DNA from 4 places in the Megalodesulfovibrio gigas DSM 1382 genome. Region 4 is predicted to be linked to each of the others. Evidence: predicted binding sites of a transcription regulator. Region 4 holds the regulator's gene; each other region holds the start of a gene.
The links. The regulator sigma-54, encoded in region 4, starts transcription at its own class of promoters, with help from an activator protein. The targets are predictions, from matches to a motif close to CTGGCACGGNNNNTGCTT.
Positions count from the first base shown of each region.

Region 1 (4,991 bases), 1.1 Mb from region 4:
CGGGTACTTCTTGAGCACATCTTCCTTGAAGGAAGCCAGGCTCTCCGTGGTGATTTCTGCTGGCTTTTTGGACTTGGTCGCCATGATTGTCGTGCTCCCTGTGAAAATCAGTTGCAATCCCGGTACGCGCAGGCCCGGCGCTACATCTCGTCGATGGCTTCGTTGCCCTTTTCACCGGTGCGCACGCGTACTGCGTCGCCCACGGGCATGACGAAGATTTTGCCGTCGCCAGGCTTGCCGGTGATGTTCACCTTCATGATGGTCTTGACCACGGTTTCCACCATGTCTTCCGGCACCACCACGGTGAGCACCCGCTTGGGGTACAGGCGGCCCTTTTCGCCCAGCAGGGCAGCAGCTTCCTCGCTGCCTGCCTTCACGCCGTCCAGGAGGTCTTTGGGGACCAGGCCTTTGCCGCGACCCAGGGCTTCCACTGCGAAGAAGGCGCTCACGCCGGCCTCCGTCAGGGCGCTCTTGGTCTGGTTCATCATGTTCATGCGGATGACCGCCATGATCTCTTTCATGTTACTTGACCTCCTCGATCACCCCGGGCTTCACTTCCTTGATGCCAGAGGAGACCGTGTACACGGAGTCCACCGGGGAGACGAAGATCTTGCCGTCGCCGAAGGCGCCCTTGTCCCCGGTGCGGGCGGCAGCCATGATGGTCTTGATGACGAATTCCACGTCGGACGCAGGCACCACACACATCAGCAGCGTCTTGGGGATTTCATCGTAAGTGATCTCGCCGATCTTGATGCCACGCTGTTTGCCGCGGCCAGCCACGTTGAACTTGGTGACGGCGGGGAAGCCGTTGTCGAGCAGAGAGGCGAGGACGTCGTTGACTTTGTCGGGACGAACAATGGCGCGGACCATGCTGAACATGTGGGGTGCTCCTTGAGTGGTTGGGATCGTGGGTTGGGTGCGTGCCGGTTCGGCCCTAGTTCATGATGCCGTGGTCCACGAGCAGCTTTTCCAGCTCTTCGATGGACAGGGGCTTGGGCACCACGAACATCTGGTTCTGGTCGATCTTGTTGGCCAGGGCGCGGTATTCGTCGGCCTGGGGATGCTCGGGAGAGAATTCAATCACGGTTTTGCGCATCAGTTCGGCGCGCTGCACCTGGTTGTCGCGGGGGACGAAGTGGATCATCTGGGTGCCAAGGCGTTCCGCCAGGGCCAGGATGAGCTTGTCTTCGTTGTCCACCTTACGGCTGTTGCAGATGAGCCCGCCCAGGCGCACGCCGCCGGCATCCGCGTACTTCACGATGCCCTTGCAGATGTTGTTGGCAGCGTACATGGCCATCATTTCGCCGGAAACGACGATGTAGATTTCCTGCGCCTTGCCTTCACGGATGGGCATGGCGAACCCGCCGCACACCACGTCGCCCAGGACGTCATAGAAGGTGTAGTCCAGCTTCTTTTCTTCCTTGAAGGCGCCCAGCTGCTCCAGCAGGTTGATGGAGGTGATGATGCCGCGACCCGCGCAACCCACGCCCGGCTCAGGACCGCCAGATTCGGTGCACAGCGTGTTGGCAAAGCCGGGCAGCACGATATCGTCCAGATCCACATCCTCGCCTTCCTCGCGCAGGGTGTCGAGCACGGTGCGCTGGCTCAGACCGCCAAGCAGCAAACGGGTGGAGTCGGCCTTGGGGTCGCAGCCAACCACCATCACTCGCTTGCCCATTTCCGCCAGGCCGGCCACGGTGTTCTGCGTGGTGGTGGATTTGCCGATGCCGCCCTTACCGTAGATTGCGATCTTCCTCATGACTATGTCCTCCCGTTTTGGATGTCGTCGAGGGATGTATGCAGATGGAGCGGATAAGGCAGGTTTCGTGCCAAAGTAGAATCGCCAAGAAATGATGTTTGATTTTAATATGTTCAACAAAACAATACAAAAATGTCGAGCTGCGCACCCCCATGGGATGCTACCAAATGGTGGGATTCGCCCTACCAAAATGTATTGAGAGGTATTTTCAATGGCAGGGCGGAGGGACTGGGTGCCCCGGGGGCGCTCCGGGCGAAGGCCCTGGGTGGAAGCGCTTCCCTCTGCCGCGCCAGGGCGGGCAGGGCCTACCATCGTCCCATGCACACCGCCACATTTCCCCCGGCGTTCTTCGCCACTGGCCTGGGTTCCATGCACGTCACGGACAGTCTTTCCGCCATGCGCCTGCTCCCGGCGGGCAGCGTGCATCTGGTCTGCACCTCGCCGCCCTTTGCCCTGGGCTGCCCCAAGCCGTACGGCAATCCGGAGGAGTCGCGCTATGTGGAGTGGTTCCGGCCGTTCGCTGCGGAAATTGCCCGGCTGCTTGCCCCGACGGGCTCGTTTGTGCTGGATGTGGGCGCCGGCTGGCAAAAGGGTCGACCCTGTCGCAGCCTGTACCCGTATGAGGTGCTGCTCATGTGCTGTCGCGAGTTGGGACTGCACCTGGCCCAGGAACTGACGTGGTGGAACCCGGCCACCATCGCTTCAGGCTATTGGACAAATCACACCAAGGAGCGGCTCAAGGACGCGGCGCATCATGTGTGGTGGCTGGCCAGGAGCGAGCGGCCCAAGGCGGACGTGGCCCGCGTGCGCTGGCCCTACCGCCGGCACATGCGCGGCCTGCTGCGCAGCGGGCGGCAGGGCCGCAAAAGCCCCAGCGGGCACGATAACCGCTTCTTCCGCAAGGACAACGGCGGCGCCATTCCCCACAACCTCATTGCCCTGGCGCACGAGGGGGGCAGCTCCGCCTATCTCAGGGCCTGCCGCGAGGCCGGCATCGCACCGCACCCGGCCCGGTTCCCCGAGGCCCTGCCGCGGTTCTTTATCCGTATGCTCACTGATCCCGGCGATCTGGTGCTGGATCCCTTTGCCGGCTCCTGCACCACCGGCCGCGCCGCCGAACGCCTGGACCGACGCTGGCTGTGCCTGGACCGCGAGGAGGACTACCTGCGCGGCGGCGTGCTGCGGTTCCAGACACAGGAGCGGACACAGCCACGCCGGACGCGGTATGAAATCTTCCATCCCGAAGCGGGCATCATTCACGAAAAGGAATGAGCAGAGGCAACTGCGCGCTATCTCCCTGCCGTCCCATTCACGCGCAAGACTGCCCCCGCCCCCTGGCCGGCCAGGGCCTTGAGAGCCAGGGAGAGCGTGGCATGGTCTGCGCCCAAGATGGCCTTGGTCTGCTCCACATCGCGAATGGAGGTCCAGGTCTGGCCATCGGACGAGAGGTACAGGCCTTTCGCGGAGATTCGTATGTGTATGTCGCGATGAAACACCAGCTGCCCCGTCACTGGCGCCATGGTCACGGCCGGGGTGTTCACTTCCAGCGTGAGGGGCAGGGACTGGCCCTGCTCCAGCAGCAGAATGCATGGGGTGTCATGTGAAAAGGCCCCTTCCACCTCCTGCAGCATCGCAGGATTGGCCTTGAGTGCAGACAATGTGATGGAGCGAGGCTGTTCGGGTGTGGCATGGTGGCGACCGCCCGCAGCGCAGCCGCAACACAGCACCAGACAGGAACACAGCAAGAGCCGTTGAAACATGGCAACTCCTTGGCACGTTCAATCAGTATCTGGATCGAGGTCGTCGTCCACGAATTCCAAAATGTCCCCAGGTTGGCAGTCCAGGTGCCTGCAGAGGGCTTCCAGGGTGGAAAACCGGATGGCCTTGGCCTTGCCCGTCTTGAGGATGGACAAATTCTGCACGCTGATGCCCACGCGCTGCGCCAAGTCGTTGGAGCGCATCTTGCGTCTGGCCAGCATGATATCGAGATTGATGCGGATGGACATGACGCGTCAGATGGTCAGACTGTGATCGGTGTGCAATTCGCAGCCTTCTTCCATCACCCACACCGCCACGCGCAGGACGAGTCCCAGGAGCAACGCCGTCACATCCGGGGTGGTCAGGGCCAGTTCAATGACCCGATGCCCCGCAGGCAAATGCAGGCTCAAGGCCATGCTGAGCAGCGGCGTCTGCAGAAATCCCAGGCCTGCCCACCACAGAAGCGCGGTGGCAAGCTGCCGAAAGCATGCGACGTTTTGAGGCGTAAAGATCATTCCCTGGGCATACAGCCCAAAGAGCCGTTGCAGCACCAGCAGGCCATACACCGCCGCCGCAACGGGCAGGAGCGCCACCATCCCTCCCAACGCCCGCGCCCCCACCGGCAAGGGCAGCACCACGCTCCCCGGCAAGGCCCGCGCCACCAGCGACTGCGGCAGGGCGCCCATCCACACCCAAAAGGCCACATGCGCCAGGGGCAACACCAGAGCCACCACAAACAACACCCCCCGCAACCTCCGACTCCACCGCGCGATGCGTTCAATCCTGTCCACGCGAGACCTCCTTGTGCCCATCATGGGCGCAACCTGCTTCTCGTTCATTTGTTATTGATAGTCAATCATTTTTTCTTGATTTGCAATGTCGGCCTCCCAATCTTCCTGTTCCCCCTTGCCAATCTCTGGCAGGCGGGTTATATTGAAGAATGGCTCGCCGGTATCTTTGGCTGGCTGGTCTTTCACAATCGCAGAGGGGGCGCACTGGTTTCGACGGGGATGGGAAGTCGACGTTGCAGGTCGAGGACGCCGTTGGCCTCGTAAAAAAACGGCACCATCTTAGTTGCCAACAACGACTACGATTACGCTCTGGCCGCCTAATATAGGTAGCCACGTCCGACTCGTTCACGCCTGATAGGCGGGAAGGGCGAAAAAACATCAGGCTGGCCGCTGCCGGCGCATGCCGCGGCAGGGGTGAGACTAAGGTGTGCTGGCCTGTGGGAGAGTTTGGTCATGGACGACTCCACGGGCGACATTAAAACATGACCTGAACCTGGAGACGCGTCGCGCGGAACATTCTCGGACGGGGGTTCGATTCCCCCCGCCTCCACCAGAGCAACCACTAAAGCCGTCCTGCACCGTCCTGGGCAGTCCTGAAAATCAAATGATTTCAAAGGACATGCATCCAGGAAGGCGCAGGGCGGCTTTTTTGCGTCCGTTGACATCCGGTAATTGTAGGGGCA
Region 1 covers NC_022444.1:1,384,356-1,389,346, forward strand. Annotated here, with positions in the region: gene nifD (nitrogenase molybdenum-iron protein alpha chain) at 1-84, opposite strand, end outside; gene DGI_RS06060 (P-II family nitrogen regulator) at 141-521, opposite strand; gene DGI_RS06065 (P-II family nitrogen regulator) at 523-879, opposite strand; gene nifH (nitrogenase iron protein) at 935-1,759, opposite strand; gene DGI_RS06075 (DNA-methyltransferase) at 2,078-3,031, shown strand; gene DGI_RS06080 (hypothetical protein) at 3,049-3,519, opposite strand; gene DGI_RS06085 (helix-turn-helix domain-containing protein) at 3,538-3,765, opposite strand; gene DGI_RS06090 (DUF2975 domain-containing protein) at 3,772-4,308, opposite strand; RNA gene ssrA (transfer-messenger RNA) at 4,504-4,861, shown strand.
Region 1: a site for sigma-54 is predicted at 1,816-1,833, ahead of nifH (nitrogenase iron protein). Genes of this name have one in related genera too.

Region 2 (4,991 bases), 1.3 Mb from region 4:
TTTCGTCCCGGGTGAAGTTTTTTGTGTTGGAACAGTCAGGATAGCCCGTGCAGGCCAGAAACGGCCCGGCCTTGCCGAATTTCACCACCAGGGGCTTGCCGCACTGCTCGCAGATGAGCCCGGTTTCCAGCCCGGCCTTGACGCTCTGCATCTGCTTTTCGGCATCCTTGAGGGTGGCGTAAAAGCCGCCGGCAAACTGCTTGAGCAGGTCCACCCAGTTGGCATCGCCGTCGGCCACCTTGTCCAGGCGTTCTTCCATGCCGGCGGTGAAGTCCACATCCATCAGTTCCTTGAAATGCTCGGCCAGCAGATCGCTCACGGTTTCGCCCAGGTCCGTGGGGGCAAAGAGCTTCTTGTCCAGGCGGCAGTAGTCGCGGTCCAGAAGGGTGGAGATGATGGCGGCATAGGTGGAGGGCCGGCCGATGCCCTTTTCTTCCAGCTCGCGCACCAGGGAGGCTTCGGAGAAACGCGGCGGCGGCTGCGTGAATTTCTGCTCGCCCTGGAGCTTGACCAAGGCCAGCGCCTGGCCGGATTCCAGTTTGGGCAGCTCCTGGGTGGCGTCCGACTCGCGGGTGACGATCAGAAAGCCCGGGAAGAGCAGTCGCTCGCCCTTGGCCTTCCATTCCGTGTCTGCCGCGGCCACCAGCACGGTGGTGTCCCAGAAGCGCGCCGCAGCCATCTGCGAGGCCACGAAGCGTTCCCAGATGAGTTTGTAGAGGTGATATTGATCGCTGGGCAGGTCGCCCTTGAGGGAGTCCGGCCGGATGGTCAGGTCAACCGGGCGGATGGCCTCGTGGGCGTCCTGGGCGCCGCCCTTGGTCTTGAAGTGGCGGGGCTGGGGCGGATAGTATTCCGGCCCGAAGGCCTCGGTGATGAAGGCCTTGGCTGCGTCCCGGGCATCGTCGCTGATGCGTACGCTGTCGGTACGCATATAGGTGATGAGGGCCTGGGCGCCGCGCTCGCCAAGGTCCACGCCTTCGTACAGCCGCTGGGCCGTGCTCATGGTCTTCTTGGCTGGATACCCCAGCCGCTGGTTGGCGGCCTGCTGCAAGGTGGAGGTGATGAACGGCGGCGGCGGCGTGCGGGAGCGTTCCTTCTCCGTGACGTCCGAGACCGTGAACGAGGCCGCCTTCACCTTCTTTTCCAGGGCCGTGGCTTCGTCCTTGGAGCCGATCCTGGCCTTCTTGCCGCCAATCTTGGTCAATTCCGTGGTGAACTGGGGCGCGTCGGCATTTTGACCGGCAGCCAGCAGGGCCTTGAAGACCCAATACTCCTCCGGCACAAAGGCGCGGCGTTCCTTCTCACGGTCCACCACCAGCCGCAGGGCCACGCTCTGCACCCGGCCGGCGGAAATGCCGCGCTTGACCTTGCTCCACAGCAGCGGGGAAATCTTGTAGCCCACCAGACGGTCCAGAATGCGCCGCGCCTGCTGGGATTCAAAGAGTTTTGTGTTTATTTCGCGTGGATGCTCCAACGCTTCCTTGACTGCCCGGGGGGTAATCTCGTTGAACTGGATGCGCTGGATGTTGGGATTCTTGGCCTTGATGAGCTCGGCCACATGAAAGGCGATGGCCTCTCCTTCGCGGTCCGGGTCCGGGGCGAGGAACACCAGACGAGACTTGGCGGCCTGGCTCTTGAGTTTGTTGACGACCTTCTCCTTGCCGTCAATCACTTCATATTCCGGGAGAAAGTCGTTGCCTTCATCCACTCCCAGGCGGCGCGAGGGCAGGTCGCGCACGTGACCGACGCTGGCCTCCACTTCGTAGTTGGAGCCCAGGAACTTCTTGATGGTCTTCACCTTGGCCGGCGATTCGACGATGATGAGGTCTTTTGCCATGCGCAGGTAGATACGCACCGCCCCCTGCCTTGGCAAGTGATGCCTCGCCGCGGCGGAGCAGGCCCGGCTCTGGGACTCTGGAGAAAATGCAGAGCATCCTTCTTGTTTGATTCCATCTCATGCCTTTTGGCGCATTCGTTGCTTATCTCCTTCGCAGACGCCACGAGCGGTGGCGGTCCCCGTGTTTTTTTGCGGGCGACGTTTCGGATTCCGGCAGGCCGCCCCGGGCCAATCCGGACAGGATGTACAACTTTGTTTTGAAATGATGCATGATTATATTGACTGGAGGGATGCCGCATGATCCAGAACCTCGCCGCGTTGTCGCAGACGAGAACAGGAACCTCAGCCACGTCGGCGGAAGACGCGCGGCTGCGCCGTCGGATCACTGACGCCGTGTTCTCCAGCGGGGCCCAGAAATCCTGGGCCGAGAACCAGGCCAGCCGGCACGGTCTCTCCTTTGCCGACAAACTGTTCGGCTACAGTCAGGCCACCACCACGTCCACGGCGCAAGGGGACGCCATAGACGCCATCAAGTCCCCTTCCACCCGGCTGGACCGCAAGGCCCTCACCGTGGTGGCCCAGTTGCAGGAAGAATATGGGGACAACAAGCACGCCCTGCGCAAGCCGGTGAATCGGCCCGAGGGCGCAGCCAAAGACCTGCCCAACACCCATGTGTCCGGCATCCCCAAATCTGATACGCCACAGCCCCGCACGCGTGCCGCAGCGGCCCCGAAGGAGGAGGCCAAGGCCCTCCACTCCAACGACGGGCTGGTGCGCGGCTCGGTGCAGCGGTCCTACCGCAGTTCCCCCAGCTACGAGGCCCTGGCCCGGGAGCACAAGGAACTGCTGCAGGAGCGGATCAACGGCTTGAAGGAAGACAGTTTTCTGGAGGAGGATCCCCTGGAGCTGGGCGGCCTGGCCGCGCAGTTTGAATCCGGCCCCGAGGGCGTGGCGGCCATCGGCTATGACCGCGTGGGCGGCACCTCCTACGGCAAATACCAGATTTCTTCGCGTGCCGGCACCATGAGCCGGTTCATCGCCTACCTGCGCGAGGAAGAACCGGACTGGGCCAATCGTTTGACAGCCAGTGGCAAAGCCAACACCCGCGGCCGCCGCGGCGCCATGCCGGACACCTGGAAGGCCATCGCCAAGGAGAATCCGGCCCGGTTCGAGGCCCTGCAGGACGATTTCATCCTGCGCACCAACTACCACCCGGCCCGGGAGGCCATCATGGAGGCCACCAAGGTCGATGTCTCCAGTTGTTCCCCGGTGCTGCAGGACGTGCTCCACTCCACGGCCGTGCAGCATGGCCCGGGCGGCGCGTCCCGCATTTTCATCAGCGCCTTGCAGCGCACCGGAGCCACGCCGGACAAGGTGGCCGAAGAAAAGCTCATCGAGGAGATTTACCGCACCCGCAAGCGCAATTTCGGTTCGTCATCCTGGCGGGTGCGCCGGGCCGTGGCCGAGCGCCTGACCACGGAAAAGGACATGGCCATCGATCTGCTCAAGCAGGGGGCCATGCTGGCGGACAAGGACGCCTGACCCCTGTTCAGGCTCCGGCGTCTGCGTCCGTGGCGGCGGCCCACTGGGCTGCCAAAGCCCTGGCTCGTTGCGAATCGATCTGCCAGCCTTTCACCGGCGCCTGTTGCCCTTTGACGGCCTCCGGCTCCAGGGTGCGCGGCTGGGCCTGCAGGGCGGCATAAAACGCCTCGTTGCGCTGCGTGAGCTCCCAGGCCATGACCTGGCTGAAGAGCACGCCATCCACATCGCATTGTTTTTCCAGACGCGAGGCAAGGTTGATGGTGTCTCCCACGAAGGAGATTTCCAGCTCGTCCTCGCCGATGTTCAGCACCCAGATGCGGCCGGCGTCTATGCCCACGCGCGTGCCCGTCTCCACCACAAGGTTCATGCGTTCGGCCAGCCCGCCGAAGATGGTGTCGCCCAGGGCGATCATCTCCACCCCAAAGCGCACGGCGTTTTCAAAGGCTGCGTCGTCTGGCTGGGGATAGTTGAAGACCGCCAGCACTGAATCGCCGATGAACTTGTCCAGCACGCCGCCGCGCTCGCGCAGCAGTTCCCTGGCCCGCTTGTAATACTGGTAGAGATGCTCGTTGAGGATTTCCATGTCCGCAACCTTGACCAGCCGCGAGAAATTCTTGATGTCCGTAAAGACCACCACCACCTTGTCCAGACTTTGGCCAAAGTGGAAGAATTCCTCCTGACTTGTGCCGGAACGGGCGAAGGCTGCAGCCACCTGCGGCGGCATTTTGCGCACAATGGCCAGACGGGAGGCGTCCAGCTCCAGGACGCTTTGTTCCTCGTCGCGCAGGATGCGGGACACGCGGGCGCTTTTGGCGGCCACGGCCGGGGGCAGCGGCTGGTCCGGGCTTGTCCCCCGGGACCAGCCTGGTCGGGGAAGCAGCGGGGTCGAAGGAATGGCCTGGAGGGGGTGGGCCAGGGCGGCAGGGGCGTCGAATCCGGCTTCCAGATTCGAGGCCAGATGCGCTGTCCTGAGTTTTTCCGCCGCCGCCGGGGAGGTGATGGCCTTGGCGTCCGGCTCTGTCACCCCGATGTCGCGGGCGAACTGCTCCACCGTCTGCCAGGAGAGGATGGGCGCGATCTGCCGGTAATGCTGGCGAAACAGCGCTTCCTCATACGGATTCGGATGGTACGGCGTCAGCATGACGAAGCGGCGCAGGGGCAGCTGCGCGGCGCGGAGCTTTTCGGCCATGAGGTTGAACATGGCCGTGGGCACCTTGGAGCGGATGTCTACGGCGGTGAGGCCGTATTCCGGGTCATCATACAAATAATTGATGGAGTTTTGCAGGGCGAGGGGAATCCTGCGCATGGTCTTGCCCATGAGCGACAGCAGTGAGCCCACAGAGCTTTGCAAGGCGACATAATTGGAAATGGACACGGGCCAGATCCTGGTTTGCGTGGCGATTTCGCAAGCATATCGCAGTGCCGCCGGCAGGGCAAGGCCGGTTGGCCAATCAGGTGGCCTGCGTGTGCCGGGTGCGCACCAACTGCACGCGTCGTGGGGTGAACCCGAAGCGCTCGTACCAGTGCAGGGCACGGTCGTTCCCCGAGACCACAGCCACGGTGACGGGCGCGGCGTCCTGCTGTTCCAGCCAGTCCAGGGCATGACGCATGA
Region 2 covers NC_022444.1:1,197,955-1,202,945, reverse strand. Annotated here, with positions in the region: gene topA (type I DNA topoisomerase) at 1-1,837, opposite strand, end outside; gene DGI_RS16975 (VgrG-related protein) at 2,135-3,379, shown strand; gene DGI_RS05375 (adenylate/guanylate cyclase domain-containing protein) at 3,387-4,754, opposite strand; gene DGI_RS05370 (GNAT family N-acetyltransferase) at 4,831-4,991, opposite strand, start outside.
Region 2: a site for sigma-54 is predicted at 1,964-1,981, ahead of DGI_RS16975 (VgrG-related protein). Genes of this name have one in related genera too.

Region 3 (4,991 bases), 1.3 Mb from region 4:
AGCTGGCCTCCCAGGGCATGGGCGTCACCGTGGTCAAGGAGTCGGACGCCCTCACGCATGCCGCGGCCGGGCGGGTGTGCATGTGGCCGCATGTGTTTTCCACCCTGCCCTTGTCTCTGGCGGTGCTCTCCCAACGCATGCAGGAGCCCGCGCCCAAGGCGTTCCTTGACGAAGCCATTGCCGTGTGGAAGGAAGAAGCGCCCGCCACGCCGCATTCTTCCTGCGCGCGGTAGGCGGCGGCACGACGGACGCCGGGGCCGGGGAGCCGTTGTACCGCAAGACCGCGCCTGTCATGGCGCACAGGATGTTCCCGCATGCCCATCACACACGATGGCCTCTCCCTTGCGACCATGCACCTGGAGACGACGCGTCGCCAGACAGCCAGCCGCATCACCGCCTTGCTGGCCTCGGCCCCGCCCGCCGTGGCCCGGGCCTGCCTGGATCTCATCCTGGCCCTGCGCACCTCGCAGGATGCCCTGCAAGGCTCCCCCACCCTGGACCAGCCCCACAAGCCCGTACAGACCTGGGAAGAGCTGCTGGGACTGCTCTCGGACATGGTCCGGCGCATGGCTGCGGTCAAGGCCGGGACCATGTCCCGCTATCGGAGCAAAACCCGGGACGTGGCGGCCCTTTCCCGCCGGTTTGATGTCTTGCGGGCTGCCCACGAAGAAGCCCTGCTCATGCTGGAGCTGGCCTATGAGCTCATCAATGCCGGCGATGAGTTCCTGGCTCCCGAAGAACTGCTCAAGGAAAGCGCCCTCATCCTCCTGCTGGAGCTGGAAGCGGATCTGTACGTCTGCCGTCTCAAACAGGAGGGCGGCGCCTGGACCAATGTGGCCACGGACTCCCTGACCCTGCACTCCACGCCGCTGTTTGTGCGGGATCTGGAAGAGACGCACCCCCACCACCCCGTGATGCGCGCCGTGCATGCCGACGCGGGCACGTGGTTCGTGGTGTCCGATGACCTGCGCGCCTCGGAGATGGGCGGCGAATCCTTCGACTGCATCCCGTACAAGGAAGGCTTCCGCTCCCGCCTGGCCTTCATTCTCCGGGAAGCCAACGGCGATCCCTTCGGCCTCATCATGCTGTACTCGCGCCGGCTGCACTATTTCGACAAGTACCAGACCACATTTCTGGCGGATTGCGCACGCATCGTCTCCCTGACCGTGGGCCGACGCCAGCAAGCCGGCCGCAACGCCCTGGCCAAGGCTGCCGGCGGCATGGCCCACGTGGGCAACAACGCCCTGGCCATCCTCAAGGATTCCGTTGGGTTGATGATGGACGAAGCCGCGCTGCTCAAAAAAGCCCGCAAGGAAGCCATCGACGCGGCAGACGCCGCCCTGACCTCCGCAGCCCCCAGCAATGTGCCTGCCGCGTTTTATCGGGCCGTGGAACGGCTGCTCGCCATCACCGAATCCATGGATCTGGACCGCCACGCGCGGCACCTGCAACAGATCAACGCCGCGGCGGATCGTCTGACCGGGGCCATCATCACGCTGGAGCACTCGGTCGAAAATCCCCGGTTTGCGCCCTTCACCCTGGGGCAGGAGTTTCTGGATCTGGACCCCGTGCTGCCCCCGCCGCCCTGTTGCAAAAAGGGGTAGCGCACGCTACGTTGGAAGATCCCCGACCAGATGGTTACCCTACAATCCGCTCCACCCGGCCGCCGCGCCCGACCACATAGGCCCGATGCCGCCAGCGCATGGTGCGGGTGGCGGCGGAACGCAGAAAACACCAGCAGGCCAGAGGCAGCGCCAAGCCGCAGGCCACACACCAGGGCCAGACCGGGGGCCGCATGGGCAGCAGGCCGGCCAGGGCGCGGATGACCAGCAGCAGACCGGCCAGAAATCCCAGCGCCGGCACGCCAAGGGCCGCCGGGACCGCGCCAAGCAGCACGCCCGCCCCTCCCAGCACGGCAGTGCAGAGAATGCCCGTCAGCACGAAAAGGCCCAGGCCGATGCCCACCCAGGTGCCGGGCATGATGAACCGCGGATAGGCCAGTTGTCGGGTGAGCCAGGCTGTCCAGCCGCTCCAGGACTGCGCCAGCGGCGTGAGCAGACAGGCGGCCGGCGCAAAGGCCAGGGGCTCGCGGCGCTGCACCAGCCGCGCCGCCAGGGACACGTCGTCCACCACATTCTCCCCCCACAGGGCAGCCACTCGCAGGTCGTCGAAGGCGGCGCGGGTCATGGCCATGGCTCCGCCCCAGGGCTGGCGCAGCCGCGGCACGGTCTGGAAGGCGTGCAGCGCCAGCACCACCACGGCCTGGCCCAGCGTGCCCAGGCGGGCATCTTCCGGGACCACCAGATGGTACCCCGCAGCCACCCGGGCACGCCCGCACAGCAGGGGTTCCAGCAGACTGGCCAGAAAATTCGGCGCCGCCGTGTGGGAGGCGTCGCAGAAGGCGAAGACCCGCACGGTGTCGTCCACCGTGGCCAGGGCGGCGAGCTGGTTATGGGTCTTCTGGCCGCAGACCTGGGCCGGGCCGGCCAGCACGTGCCGGGCGTGGGGATGCTCCCGACTGAGCCGCCGGGCCAGGGCCGTGGCGGGATCGGCCTCGTCCTGGGTGACGAATACCACTTCATGCTCCGGGTAGTCCTGGGCCAGCAGGGAGGCCAGGGCCGGCGCCATGTGCGGAGACTCTCCGGTCATGGGGACGACAAGCGTCGCACGGGGCGGCCGGCGTGCGGGCCAGGCCGGCAGATGCCTGGCCGCCCGGGCCGGATGGCCTGCGGGAACCGTCAGGCGGCCCAGCAGCCAGATCCCGGCCAGCACGGCCAGGGCCAGGCCGAACACCAGCATCGCAACTCCCCACCACGTCAACATCCAGACATGCATAGGCGCCTCCTGACTGCCGTGAGTACGGCATTCCCCCTGCCAACTCAAGCCGTTGCCCATCGCCTGCCCCTTGGCCCGGCCCTTGCTACGATCCCGTGTCAGGTTCTGCAACCCGCCTCGGCGCAACCGCCGGGCACTGGAGCACATCGCCGTGGCCCCATTTCGGTTTTCACTGCAACGCGTGCTGGACATCCGCCAGCAGCAGGAGGAGCAGGCCCGGCTGGAGGTCGCCCAGGCCCAGACCCGCTATCAGCGTCAGGTGGCGGTGACCGAGGCCACCAGAACCAGGTTGACCGATCACAAGGAAGCCTGGCTCAAGCAGTGCCAACAGGGCGTCAACAAACATGAATTCTGGTTGAATAGAACCTATGCCGTAAGCCTGGAACGCGATGTGCAAGCAGCCGAAGCAGAAATGCTTCAACTCGCCAGGGAGCTCAACGCAAAACGACGCGTGCTCGTTGAACGGGCCAAGGCCACAAAGCTATTGGAAAAACTGAAACTCCGGCAGGGAATGCGCCATGCGGAAGAAGAACAGCTCCAGGAACGCAAGCAGCTCGACGAAACAGCAACCATCCGGTACCGGCCAGCGGATTTCTAAGGTCATTCATCTGCTGTTGCTGGCCACCGTGGCCAAAACCGCCGTGCTCGGCAGCATGCTGGTGCCAACCGCCCCGCCCACCTCGGAGCCTGTTTCGGCTGTGGGCGTCCGGGCCAGCATCTCCCACGAATTCATCGCCCCGGCCTTTGCCCAGCAGCCGCAGCAACCTGCCGCGCAATCCGCAGGGGAGCAGCAGGCCGATGCCATGGCCGGCCTGCGGGAACGCCGCGAGGAGCTGGAACGCCGCGAGCTGGCCCTGAAAACCCTGGAGCAGCAGCTCGATGCCAAGCTGGCCCAGCTGCAGGAAATGCAGGGCAAAGTTGAGCAGATGCTCGCCGAAGCCAAGGAAACCCGCGACGCCAAGCTGCGCCACCTCATCGACGTGTACACCAACATGAAGGCCAAGCAGGCCGCCGCCGTCATCGAAACCCTCAATGAAGACATCGCCGTCAAAATTTTGGCTGGCATGCGCGGCAGGCAGGCTGGCGAAATCCTGACCTATGTGCAGGCGGAAAAGGCGGCCAAACTCTCCGAGCAGTTGACCAGGATGCAGGTGCCGTTCTAGAGTGCATTTTCGTTGAAGCAAGAGATGTTCGGGAGGGGAAGCCGCTTGCAAAAGTGGCTCCCCTCGAACTTTTTTGTGCAGCCTCAATCCCCCACGCTGTATGGAACAGGAAACCCGCCGACTCAAACTCACCCTGGCCTACAACGGCGCCAGGTTTCAAGGCTGGCAGCTGCAGGCGCCCACCCTGCACGGCAAGCCGCAGCGCACCATACAGGGCGCACTGGAAGACGCGGTGCAGACGGTGTGCGAAACCCACCTTCGCGTCCACGGCTCCAGCCGCACCGATGCCGGCGTGCACGCCCTGGGGCAGGTCTGCCATCTGGACATCCCGGCCGGCAAATGGCGTGTGGATTGGCAACAGGCCCTGAACGGCCTGCTGCCCCGCGAAGTGCAGGTGCTGGATGCCGCCTGGGTGGACCGGGCCTTTCACGCCCGGTTCGATGCCATCTCCAAGCGCTACGCCTACCGCTTCTGGCTCTCGCGACGCTATGTGCTGCCCCAGCGCCGGCCCTACGTCTGGACCACCGATCCCCTGGACCCGGCGCGCATGGACGCCGCGGCCCGGCATTTTGTGGGCGAGCACGACTTTGCCGCCTTCACCAACGCCGGCAGCGACATCAAGGGCACCGTGCGCACGGTGACGCGGCTGGAGCGCGCACCAGTCTGTTGCAACCACGAGCTGGAGCACGTCTGGCACATCGAAGCCACGGGATTTCTGAAACAAATGGTGCGCAACATCATGGGATGCCTGCGGGAGGTCGGCCGCGGCAAGCTGGATCCGGACGCCGTGCCCGAACTGCTGGCCGGCCGGGAGCGGACCAAGGCCCCCTGCTGCGCCCCGGCCCAGGGCCTGACCCTGGAAGAAATCTTCTTCCGCCAGCCCCTCAGCTCGACTGATCCAGCAGCGACCCCGAATCCTTGAGCACCAGATCCAGCAAGAGATCCGACACCGTGGCCGTGGGCGTCTGCCTGCGGGCCTCCACGGCCTGGTCC
Region 3 covers NC_022444.1:1,245,524-1,250,514, reverse strand. Annotated here, with positions in the region: gene DGI_RS05585 (LysR family transcriptional regulator) at 1-233, shown strand, start outside; gene DGI_RS05580 (hypothetical protein) at 315-1,604, shown strand; gene DGI_RS05575 (glycosyltransferase) at 1,639-2,835, opposite strand; gene fliJ (flagellar export protein FliJ) at 2,987-3,433, shown strand; gene DGI_RS05565 (MotE family protein) at 3,354-3,998, shown strand; gene truA (tRNA pseudouridine(38-40) synthase TruA) at 4,099-4,920, shown strand; gene DGI_RS05555 (flagellin N-terminal helical domain-containing protein) at 4,883-4,991, opposite strand, start outside.
Region 3: a site for sigma-54 is predicted at 2,906-2,923, ahead of fliJ (flagellar export protein FliJ). Genes of this name have one in related genera too.

Region 4 (4,991 bases):
CCGTTTCTGGAGGCCATCCGTCAGCTGCGCGGGGACCTGGGCAAAGAGCAGGTGCTGTACATCCATCTGACCCTGGTGCCGTACATCAAGACCGCCGGCGAACTGAAGACCAAGCCCACCCAGCACAGCGTGAAGGAACTGCGGTCCATCGGCATCATGCCGGATATCATCCTGTGCCGCTGCGAGCAGGCCATTCCGGCGGAGCTCAAGACCAAGATTGCCCTGTTCTGCAACGTGGATGCGGACGCCGTGTTCACCGCCGTGGACGTCAAGAACATCTACGAAGTGCCCCTCAAGTTGTACGAAGAAGGGCTGGATCAGAAGGTGGCCATTCTGCTCAAGCTGCCGGCCAAGAATCCGGACCTGAGCGCCTGGAAGCAGATCACGCAGAAGCTGGTCCACCCCACGGGCAAGGTATCCATTGGCATTGTGGGCAAGTATGTGGATTTGAAAGAAGCCTACAAGAGCCTGCACGAGGCGCTGGTTCACGGCGGCATTGCCAACGAAGTGGCTGTGAATCTGGTGTACGTGAACTCCGAAGAGGTGACGGACAAGACCGTGGCCGGTGCCCTGGCCGGGCTGGACGGCATCCTCGTGCCCGGCGGCTTCGGCAATCGGGGCATTGCCGGGAAAATTAGGGCCATCCAGTACGCCCGGGAAAACAACGTGCCCTTTTTTGGCATCTGCCTGGGGATGCAGTGCGCGGTCATCGAATTTGCCCGCAACGTGCTCAAGCTGGATGCAGACTCCCAGGAGTTCAATCCCCTCACGCAGCATCCGGTCATTTACCTGATGAAGGAATGGTTCGACTACCGCACCCAGAAGGTGGAGGTGCGCGGCAAGGATACGGACCTGGGCGGCACCATGCGCCTGGGCGCATACCCTTGCGTGCTGGCGTCGGACACCAAGGCGCATGCGGCCTACGGCAAGGACGAAATCCAGGAACGCCACCGCCATCGCTACGAATTCAATCAGACCTACAAGGAAATGTGCGAGGAAATGGGCCTGGTGTTCTCCGGCCTCTCCCCGGACAAGCAACTGGTGGAAATTGTGGAACTGCCGGACCATCCCTGGTTTCTGGGCTGCCAGTTCCATCCGGAATTCCAGTCCGGTCCCATGCGGCCGCATCCGCTGTTCCGGGAATTCATCAAGGCCGCCAAGGCTGCCCAGGCCGCCAAGACCGCGGCAACGGGCAAGGCATGAGGCCCGTTCTCCACGGCAATCCCGCCATCCGCCGCGCCCGAGCCCTGGGCGCGGCGAGGCATGTGCGGCTGCTGGTGCTGGATGTGGACGGCGTGCTGACCGACGGCCGGCTGCTGTACGAGGAGGCTGGTCCCGTGGGCAAGGCTTTCCACGCCCAGGACGGCCTGGGCATGAAGGCCGCCCAGGCCCAGGGGCTGCATATCGCCGTCATCAGCGGGCTGGATTCTCCGGTGGTGGCCCGGCGGGTGCACGAGCTGGGGGTGGAGGAATACTATCCCGGCCATCGCCACAAGGTGGAAGCCCTGCAACTGGCCCTGGACCGCTACGGGCTGGACTGGCCGCAGGCGGCCTACCTGGGAGACGACTGGGTAGACCTGGCCGTGATGCAGCGCGTGGGCCTGCCCATGGCTGTGGCCGACGCCCAGCCGGAATGTCTGCGCCAGGCGCTGTGGATTGGCCGGCGACCCGGCGGCCGCGGCGCAGCACGGGAAGCCATCCGGTTTATCCTCCAGGCCCAGGGCCGGCTGGACAAGGCCGTGGCAAGCTTTATTCATAAGGAGCGATAACCTCCCTGCCGGCCCGCGCATCCTCGCGCTTCCCCCTTGACATGTCTGGATATGTTCCGCCATCCCACCATCTATTGCAAGGGTCGTGCTTCTGTGGCATTACTTAAACCGTCCAAGACGTTAGGATGCAGGTTGCAGCCGCTGTCTTGTCAATCTTGTGATTCTTTGCTCATGGAGCGCAGCTGAAACATGGCCCTGGAACTCAGACAATCCCTCAAGCTGAGCCAGCAACTGGTGATGACCCCCCAGTTGCAGCAAGCCATCAAGCTGTTGCAGCTTTCCAGAATAGAGCTGCTGGAGACCGTCCAGCAGGAGCTGTTGGAAAATCCGTTTCTGGAAGAATCAGCCCAGGAAGCCACGCCGGAGCAGGCCTGTCAGGATGCCGCCCCCGTGGGCCAGGAGCGTGACGCCGTCACCGAACGGGACATGCTCAAGAGTGCGGATTGGGAAGATTACATCGGCGACTTCGCCTCCACCACGCGCCAGATGAACCCGCGCGAAACGGAAATTCCCGAGGACGGCCTCTCGTTTGAGGCTCGTCTCACCTCCAGCCACAGCCTGGAAGGGCACCTGGAATGGCAGTTGCGGCTCTCCTGCGCCACGCCGCGGGAGCTGGAGATAGGGGATGCCATTATCGGCAATCTCGGGTCCTCCGGCTATCTTCAGGCCACCGCCGAGGAGCTGGCCGCCATGACCAGCGCCACCGTGGACGAGGTGGAGGCCGTGCTGTACAAGGTGCAGCGCCTGGACCCTGTGGGCGTGGCAGCCCGCACGCCGCAGGAATGCCTGTTGCTGCAGCTGGAATTGTACAAAATGGATACGGACCCCATCCTCGTGGGGCTGGTCCGGGAGCATCTGGAAGATCTGGAAAAAAAGCGCTACAAGCCTCTTGCGCGCAAATTCAAGATTTCCCTGGAAGAATTGCGAGAGTACCTGGAGGTTATCCAGGGGCTGGATCCCATGCCCGGCGCGAGCTTCGGATCGGGCGAGCCCAGCTACGTCAGCCCGGATGTCTTTGTCTACAAGCTCGGCGACGAGTGGGTGGTGCTGCTCAACGAGGAAGGCCTGCCCCGGTTGGAGCTGTCCACAGCCTATGGGGAGCTGCCCTCCAGAAGCGAAAAGGAACGTGATTACCTGCAGGAAAAAATGCGTTCCGCCCAGTGGCTGATGAAAAGTCTCTACCAGCGTCAGCGTACGCTCTTCAAGGTGGCGGAGAGCGTGGTCAAATACCAGCGGGAGTTCTTTGAACACGGTGTTACGCAGCTTAAACCGTTGATTCTCAAGGATATTGCTGAAGATATCGGCATGCATGAATCCACGGTCTCCCGCATTACCACCAGCAAATACATGGCCACCCCCCACGGCACCTTTGAGTTGAAATTTTTCTTCAACAGCGCTCTGGAACTGGACGATGGCACCCAGGTGGGTTCGGAGAGCGTCAAGGCCCTCATCAAGCGGCACATCAGTGCCGAGGATGTCAAGGCGCCCCTTTCCGACGAGCGCATTGCAGAAATCCTCAAAGAGACGTTGCATGTAAACATCGCCCGCCGTACAGTGGCCAAGTACCGTATGGCCCTGGACATCCCTTCCTCGTCCAAGCGACGGGAAATGTTCTGATCCTAAACCCCGCCCGACGCTTATAGCGGCGCGGCGGCGCACCGACCGGGAGCGCCTATGCAAATTACCTTTACGTTCAAGAACTTTGAGCCGTCCGAGCACCTCAAGCAGTATGCGCATCGTCGCTTTGAGAAGCTCACCAAATACCTTGAGCGCACCGACGCCACTGCGGAGCTGCAAGTCGCCCTGAGCGTGGAAAAACAGCGTCACATGGCCGAAGTGAAGCTCGTGGGCGATGGCCTGCACCTCTCCGCCTCCGAGTCCAGCGAAGACATGTACCAGACCGTGGACCTCATCCTGGACAAGCTCGACGCCCAGATGCGCAAGCACCGCGAAAAGAGCAAGGACAAGCGCAAGGGTGGGGACGTTTCTGCCAGCGGCCGCACCGTGCGCACGGAAGTGTTCCAGTTCAGCGCCACGCCCTCCGGCGGTCGCGAGCGCAGCATTGTGGACTCGGACCACTTTGAGCCCAAGCCCATGAGCATCGACGAAGCTGCCGAACAGCTGGAAAATGCCCAGGAACAGTTCCTCGTGTTCCAGGATTCGGATACCAGCCGCGTGAATGTGCTCTACCGGCGCAGAAACGGCGACTTCGGCCTCATTGATCCTGGCCTGTAGGGAGATTAGAGCAGCGGTATGAAACTGGAGGAATACCTCGACCCGCGGCTGGTGCTGCCCGACCTGCACGCAACCGCCAAGCCGGCTGTGTTGCAGGAGCTCATCACCCCGGTGGCAGATGTGCTGCCCGGATTCGACGTCAAAAAAGCCCTGCAGGTGCTGCTGGAGCGCGAATATCTGGGCACCACCGGCATTGGCGACGGCATTGCCATTCCGCACGGCAAGCTGGCGGAACTGGACAAGATTGTGTTGGTGGTGGGCCGCAGTAAGGATGGCGTGGACTTCGAGGCCCTGGATCTCAAACGCTGCACCATCTTCTTTCTGGTCCTTGCACCGGAGCAGGTGGCCGGCATGCATTTGCGCATTCTGGCTCACATCTCCCGCCTGCTCAAGGATGAAGCCTTCCGGCGCGATTTTCTGAGCACGCCGGATAAGGAGAGTCTGTGGAAACTGCTTGCGAGAACATAGCGTCGTCCGCCACGTTCCCCCTGGTCATTGTCTGTGGCCTGTCGGGAGCTGGCAAATCCACCGCCCTGGGCGTGTTTGAAGATCTGCGGTTTTTTACCGTGGACGGCATCCCGCCCAGCCTGGCGCCCAAGCTGGCCGGACTCTTCATCGGCGAAACCCGCCGGCAGTTCCGCGGCCTGGCCCTGGGCGTGGATGTGCGCAATGTTGAGAGCAAGGAAAGCATCGCCAATGCCTGGATGGCGGTGATGGAAGAAATGAAGGGCCTGGGGGCCAGCCCCCAGGTCCTCTTTCTGGAAGCCCGCACCCCGGTGCTCATGCGGCGCTACGCCGCCACCCGGCGGCCGCACCCCGTGCTGCAACTGCTCTGCACCGGGGAAGAAACCTGCGGCATGGGCCTGGAACAGGCCATCGAAACAGAAGTCGAAGCCCTGCAGCCCCTGCGTACCCTGGCCGACCTGGTGGTGGACACCTCCGACCATTCCGTGCACGATCTGCGGCGCGTCATCAAGGACAAGTGGG
Region 4 covers NC_022444.1:2,514,151-2,519,141, reverse strand. Annotated here, with positions in the region: gene DGI_RS11135 (CTP synthase) at 1-1,203, shown strand, start outside; gene DGI_RS11130 (KdsC family phosphatase) at 1,200-1,769, shown strand; gene rpoN (RNA polymerase factor sigma-54) at 1,959-3,386, shown strand; gene hpf (ribosome hibernation-promoting factor, HPF/YfiA family) at 3,444-4,004, shown strand; gene DGI_RS11115 (PTS sugar transporter subunit IIA) at 4,023-4,472, shown strand; gene rapZ (RNase adapter RapZ) at 4,448-4,991, shown strand, end outside.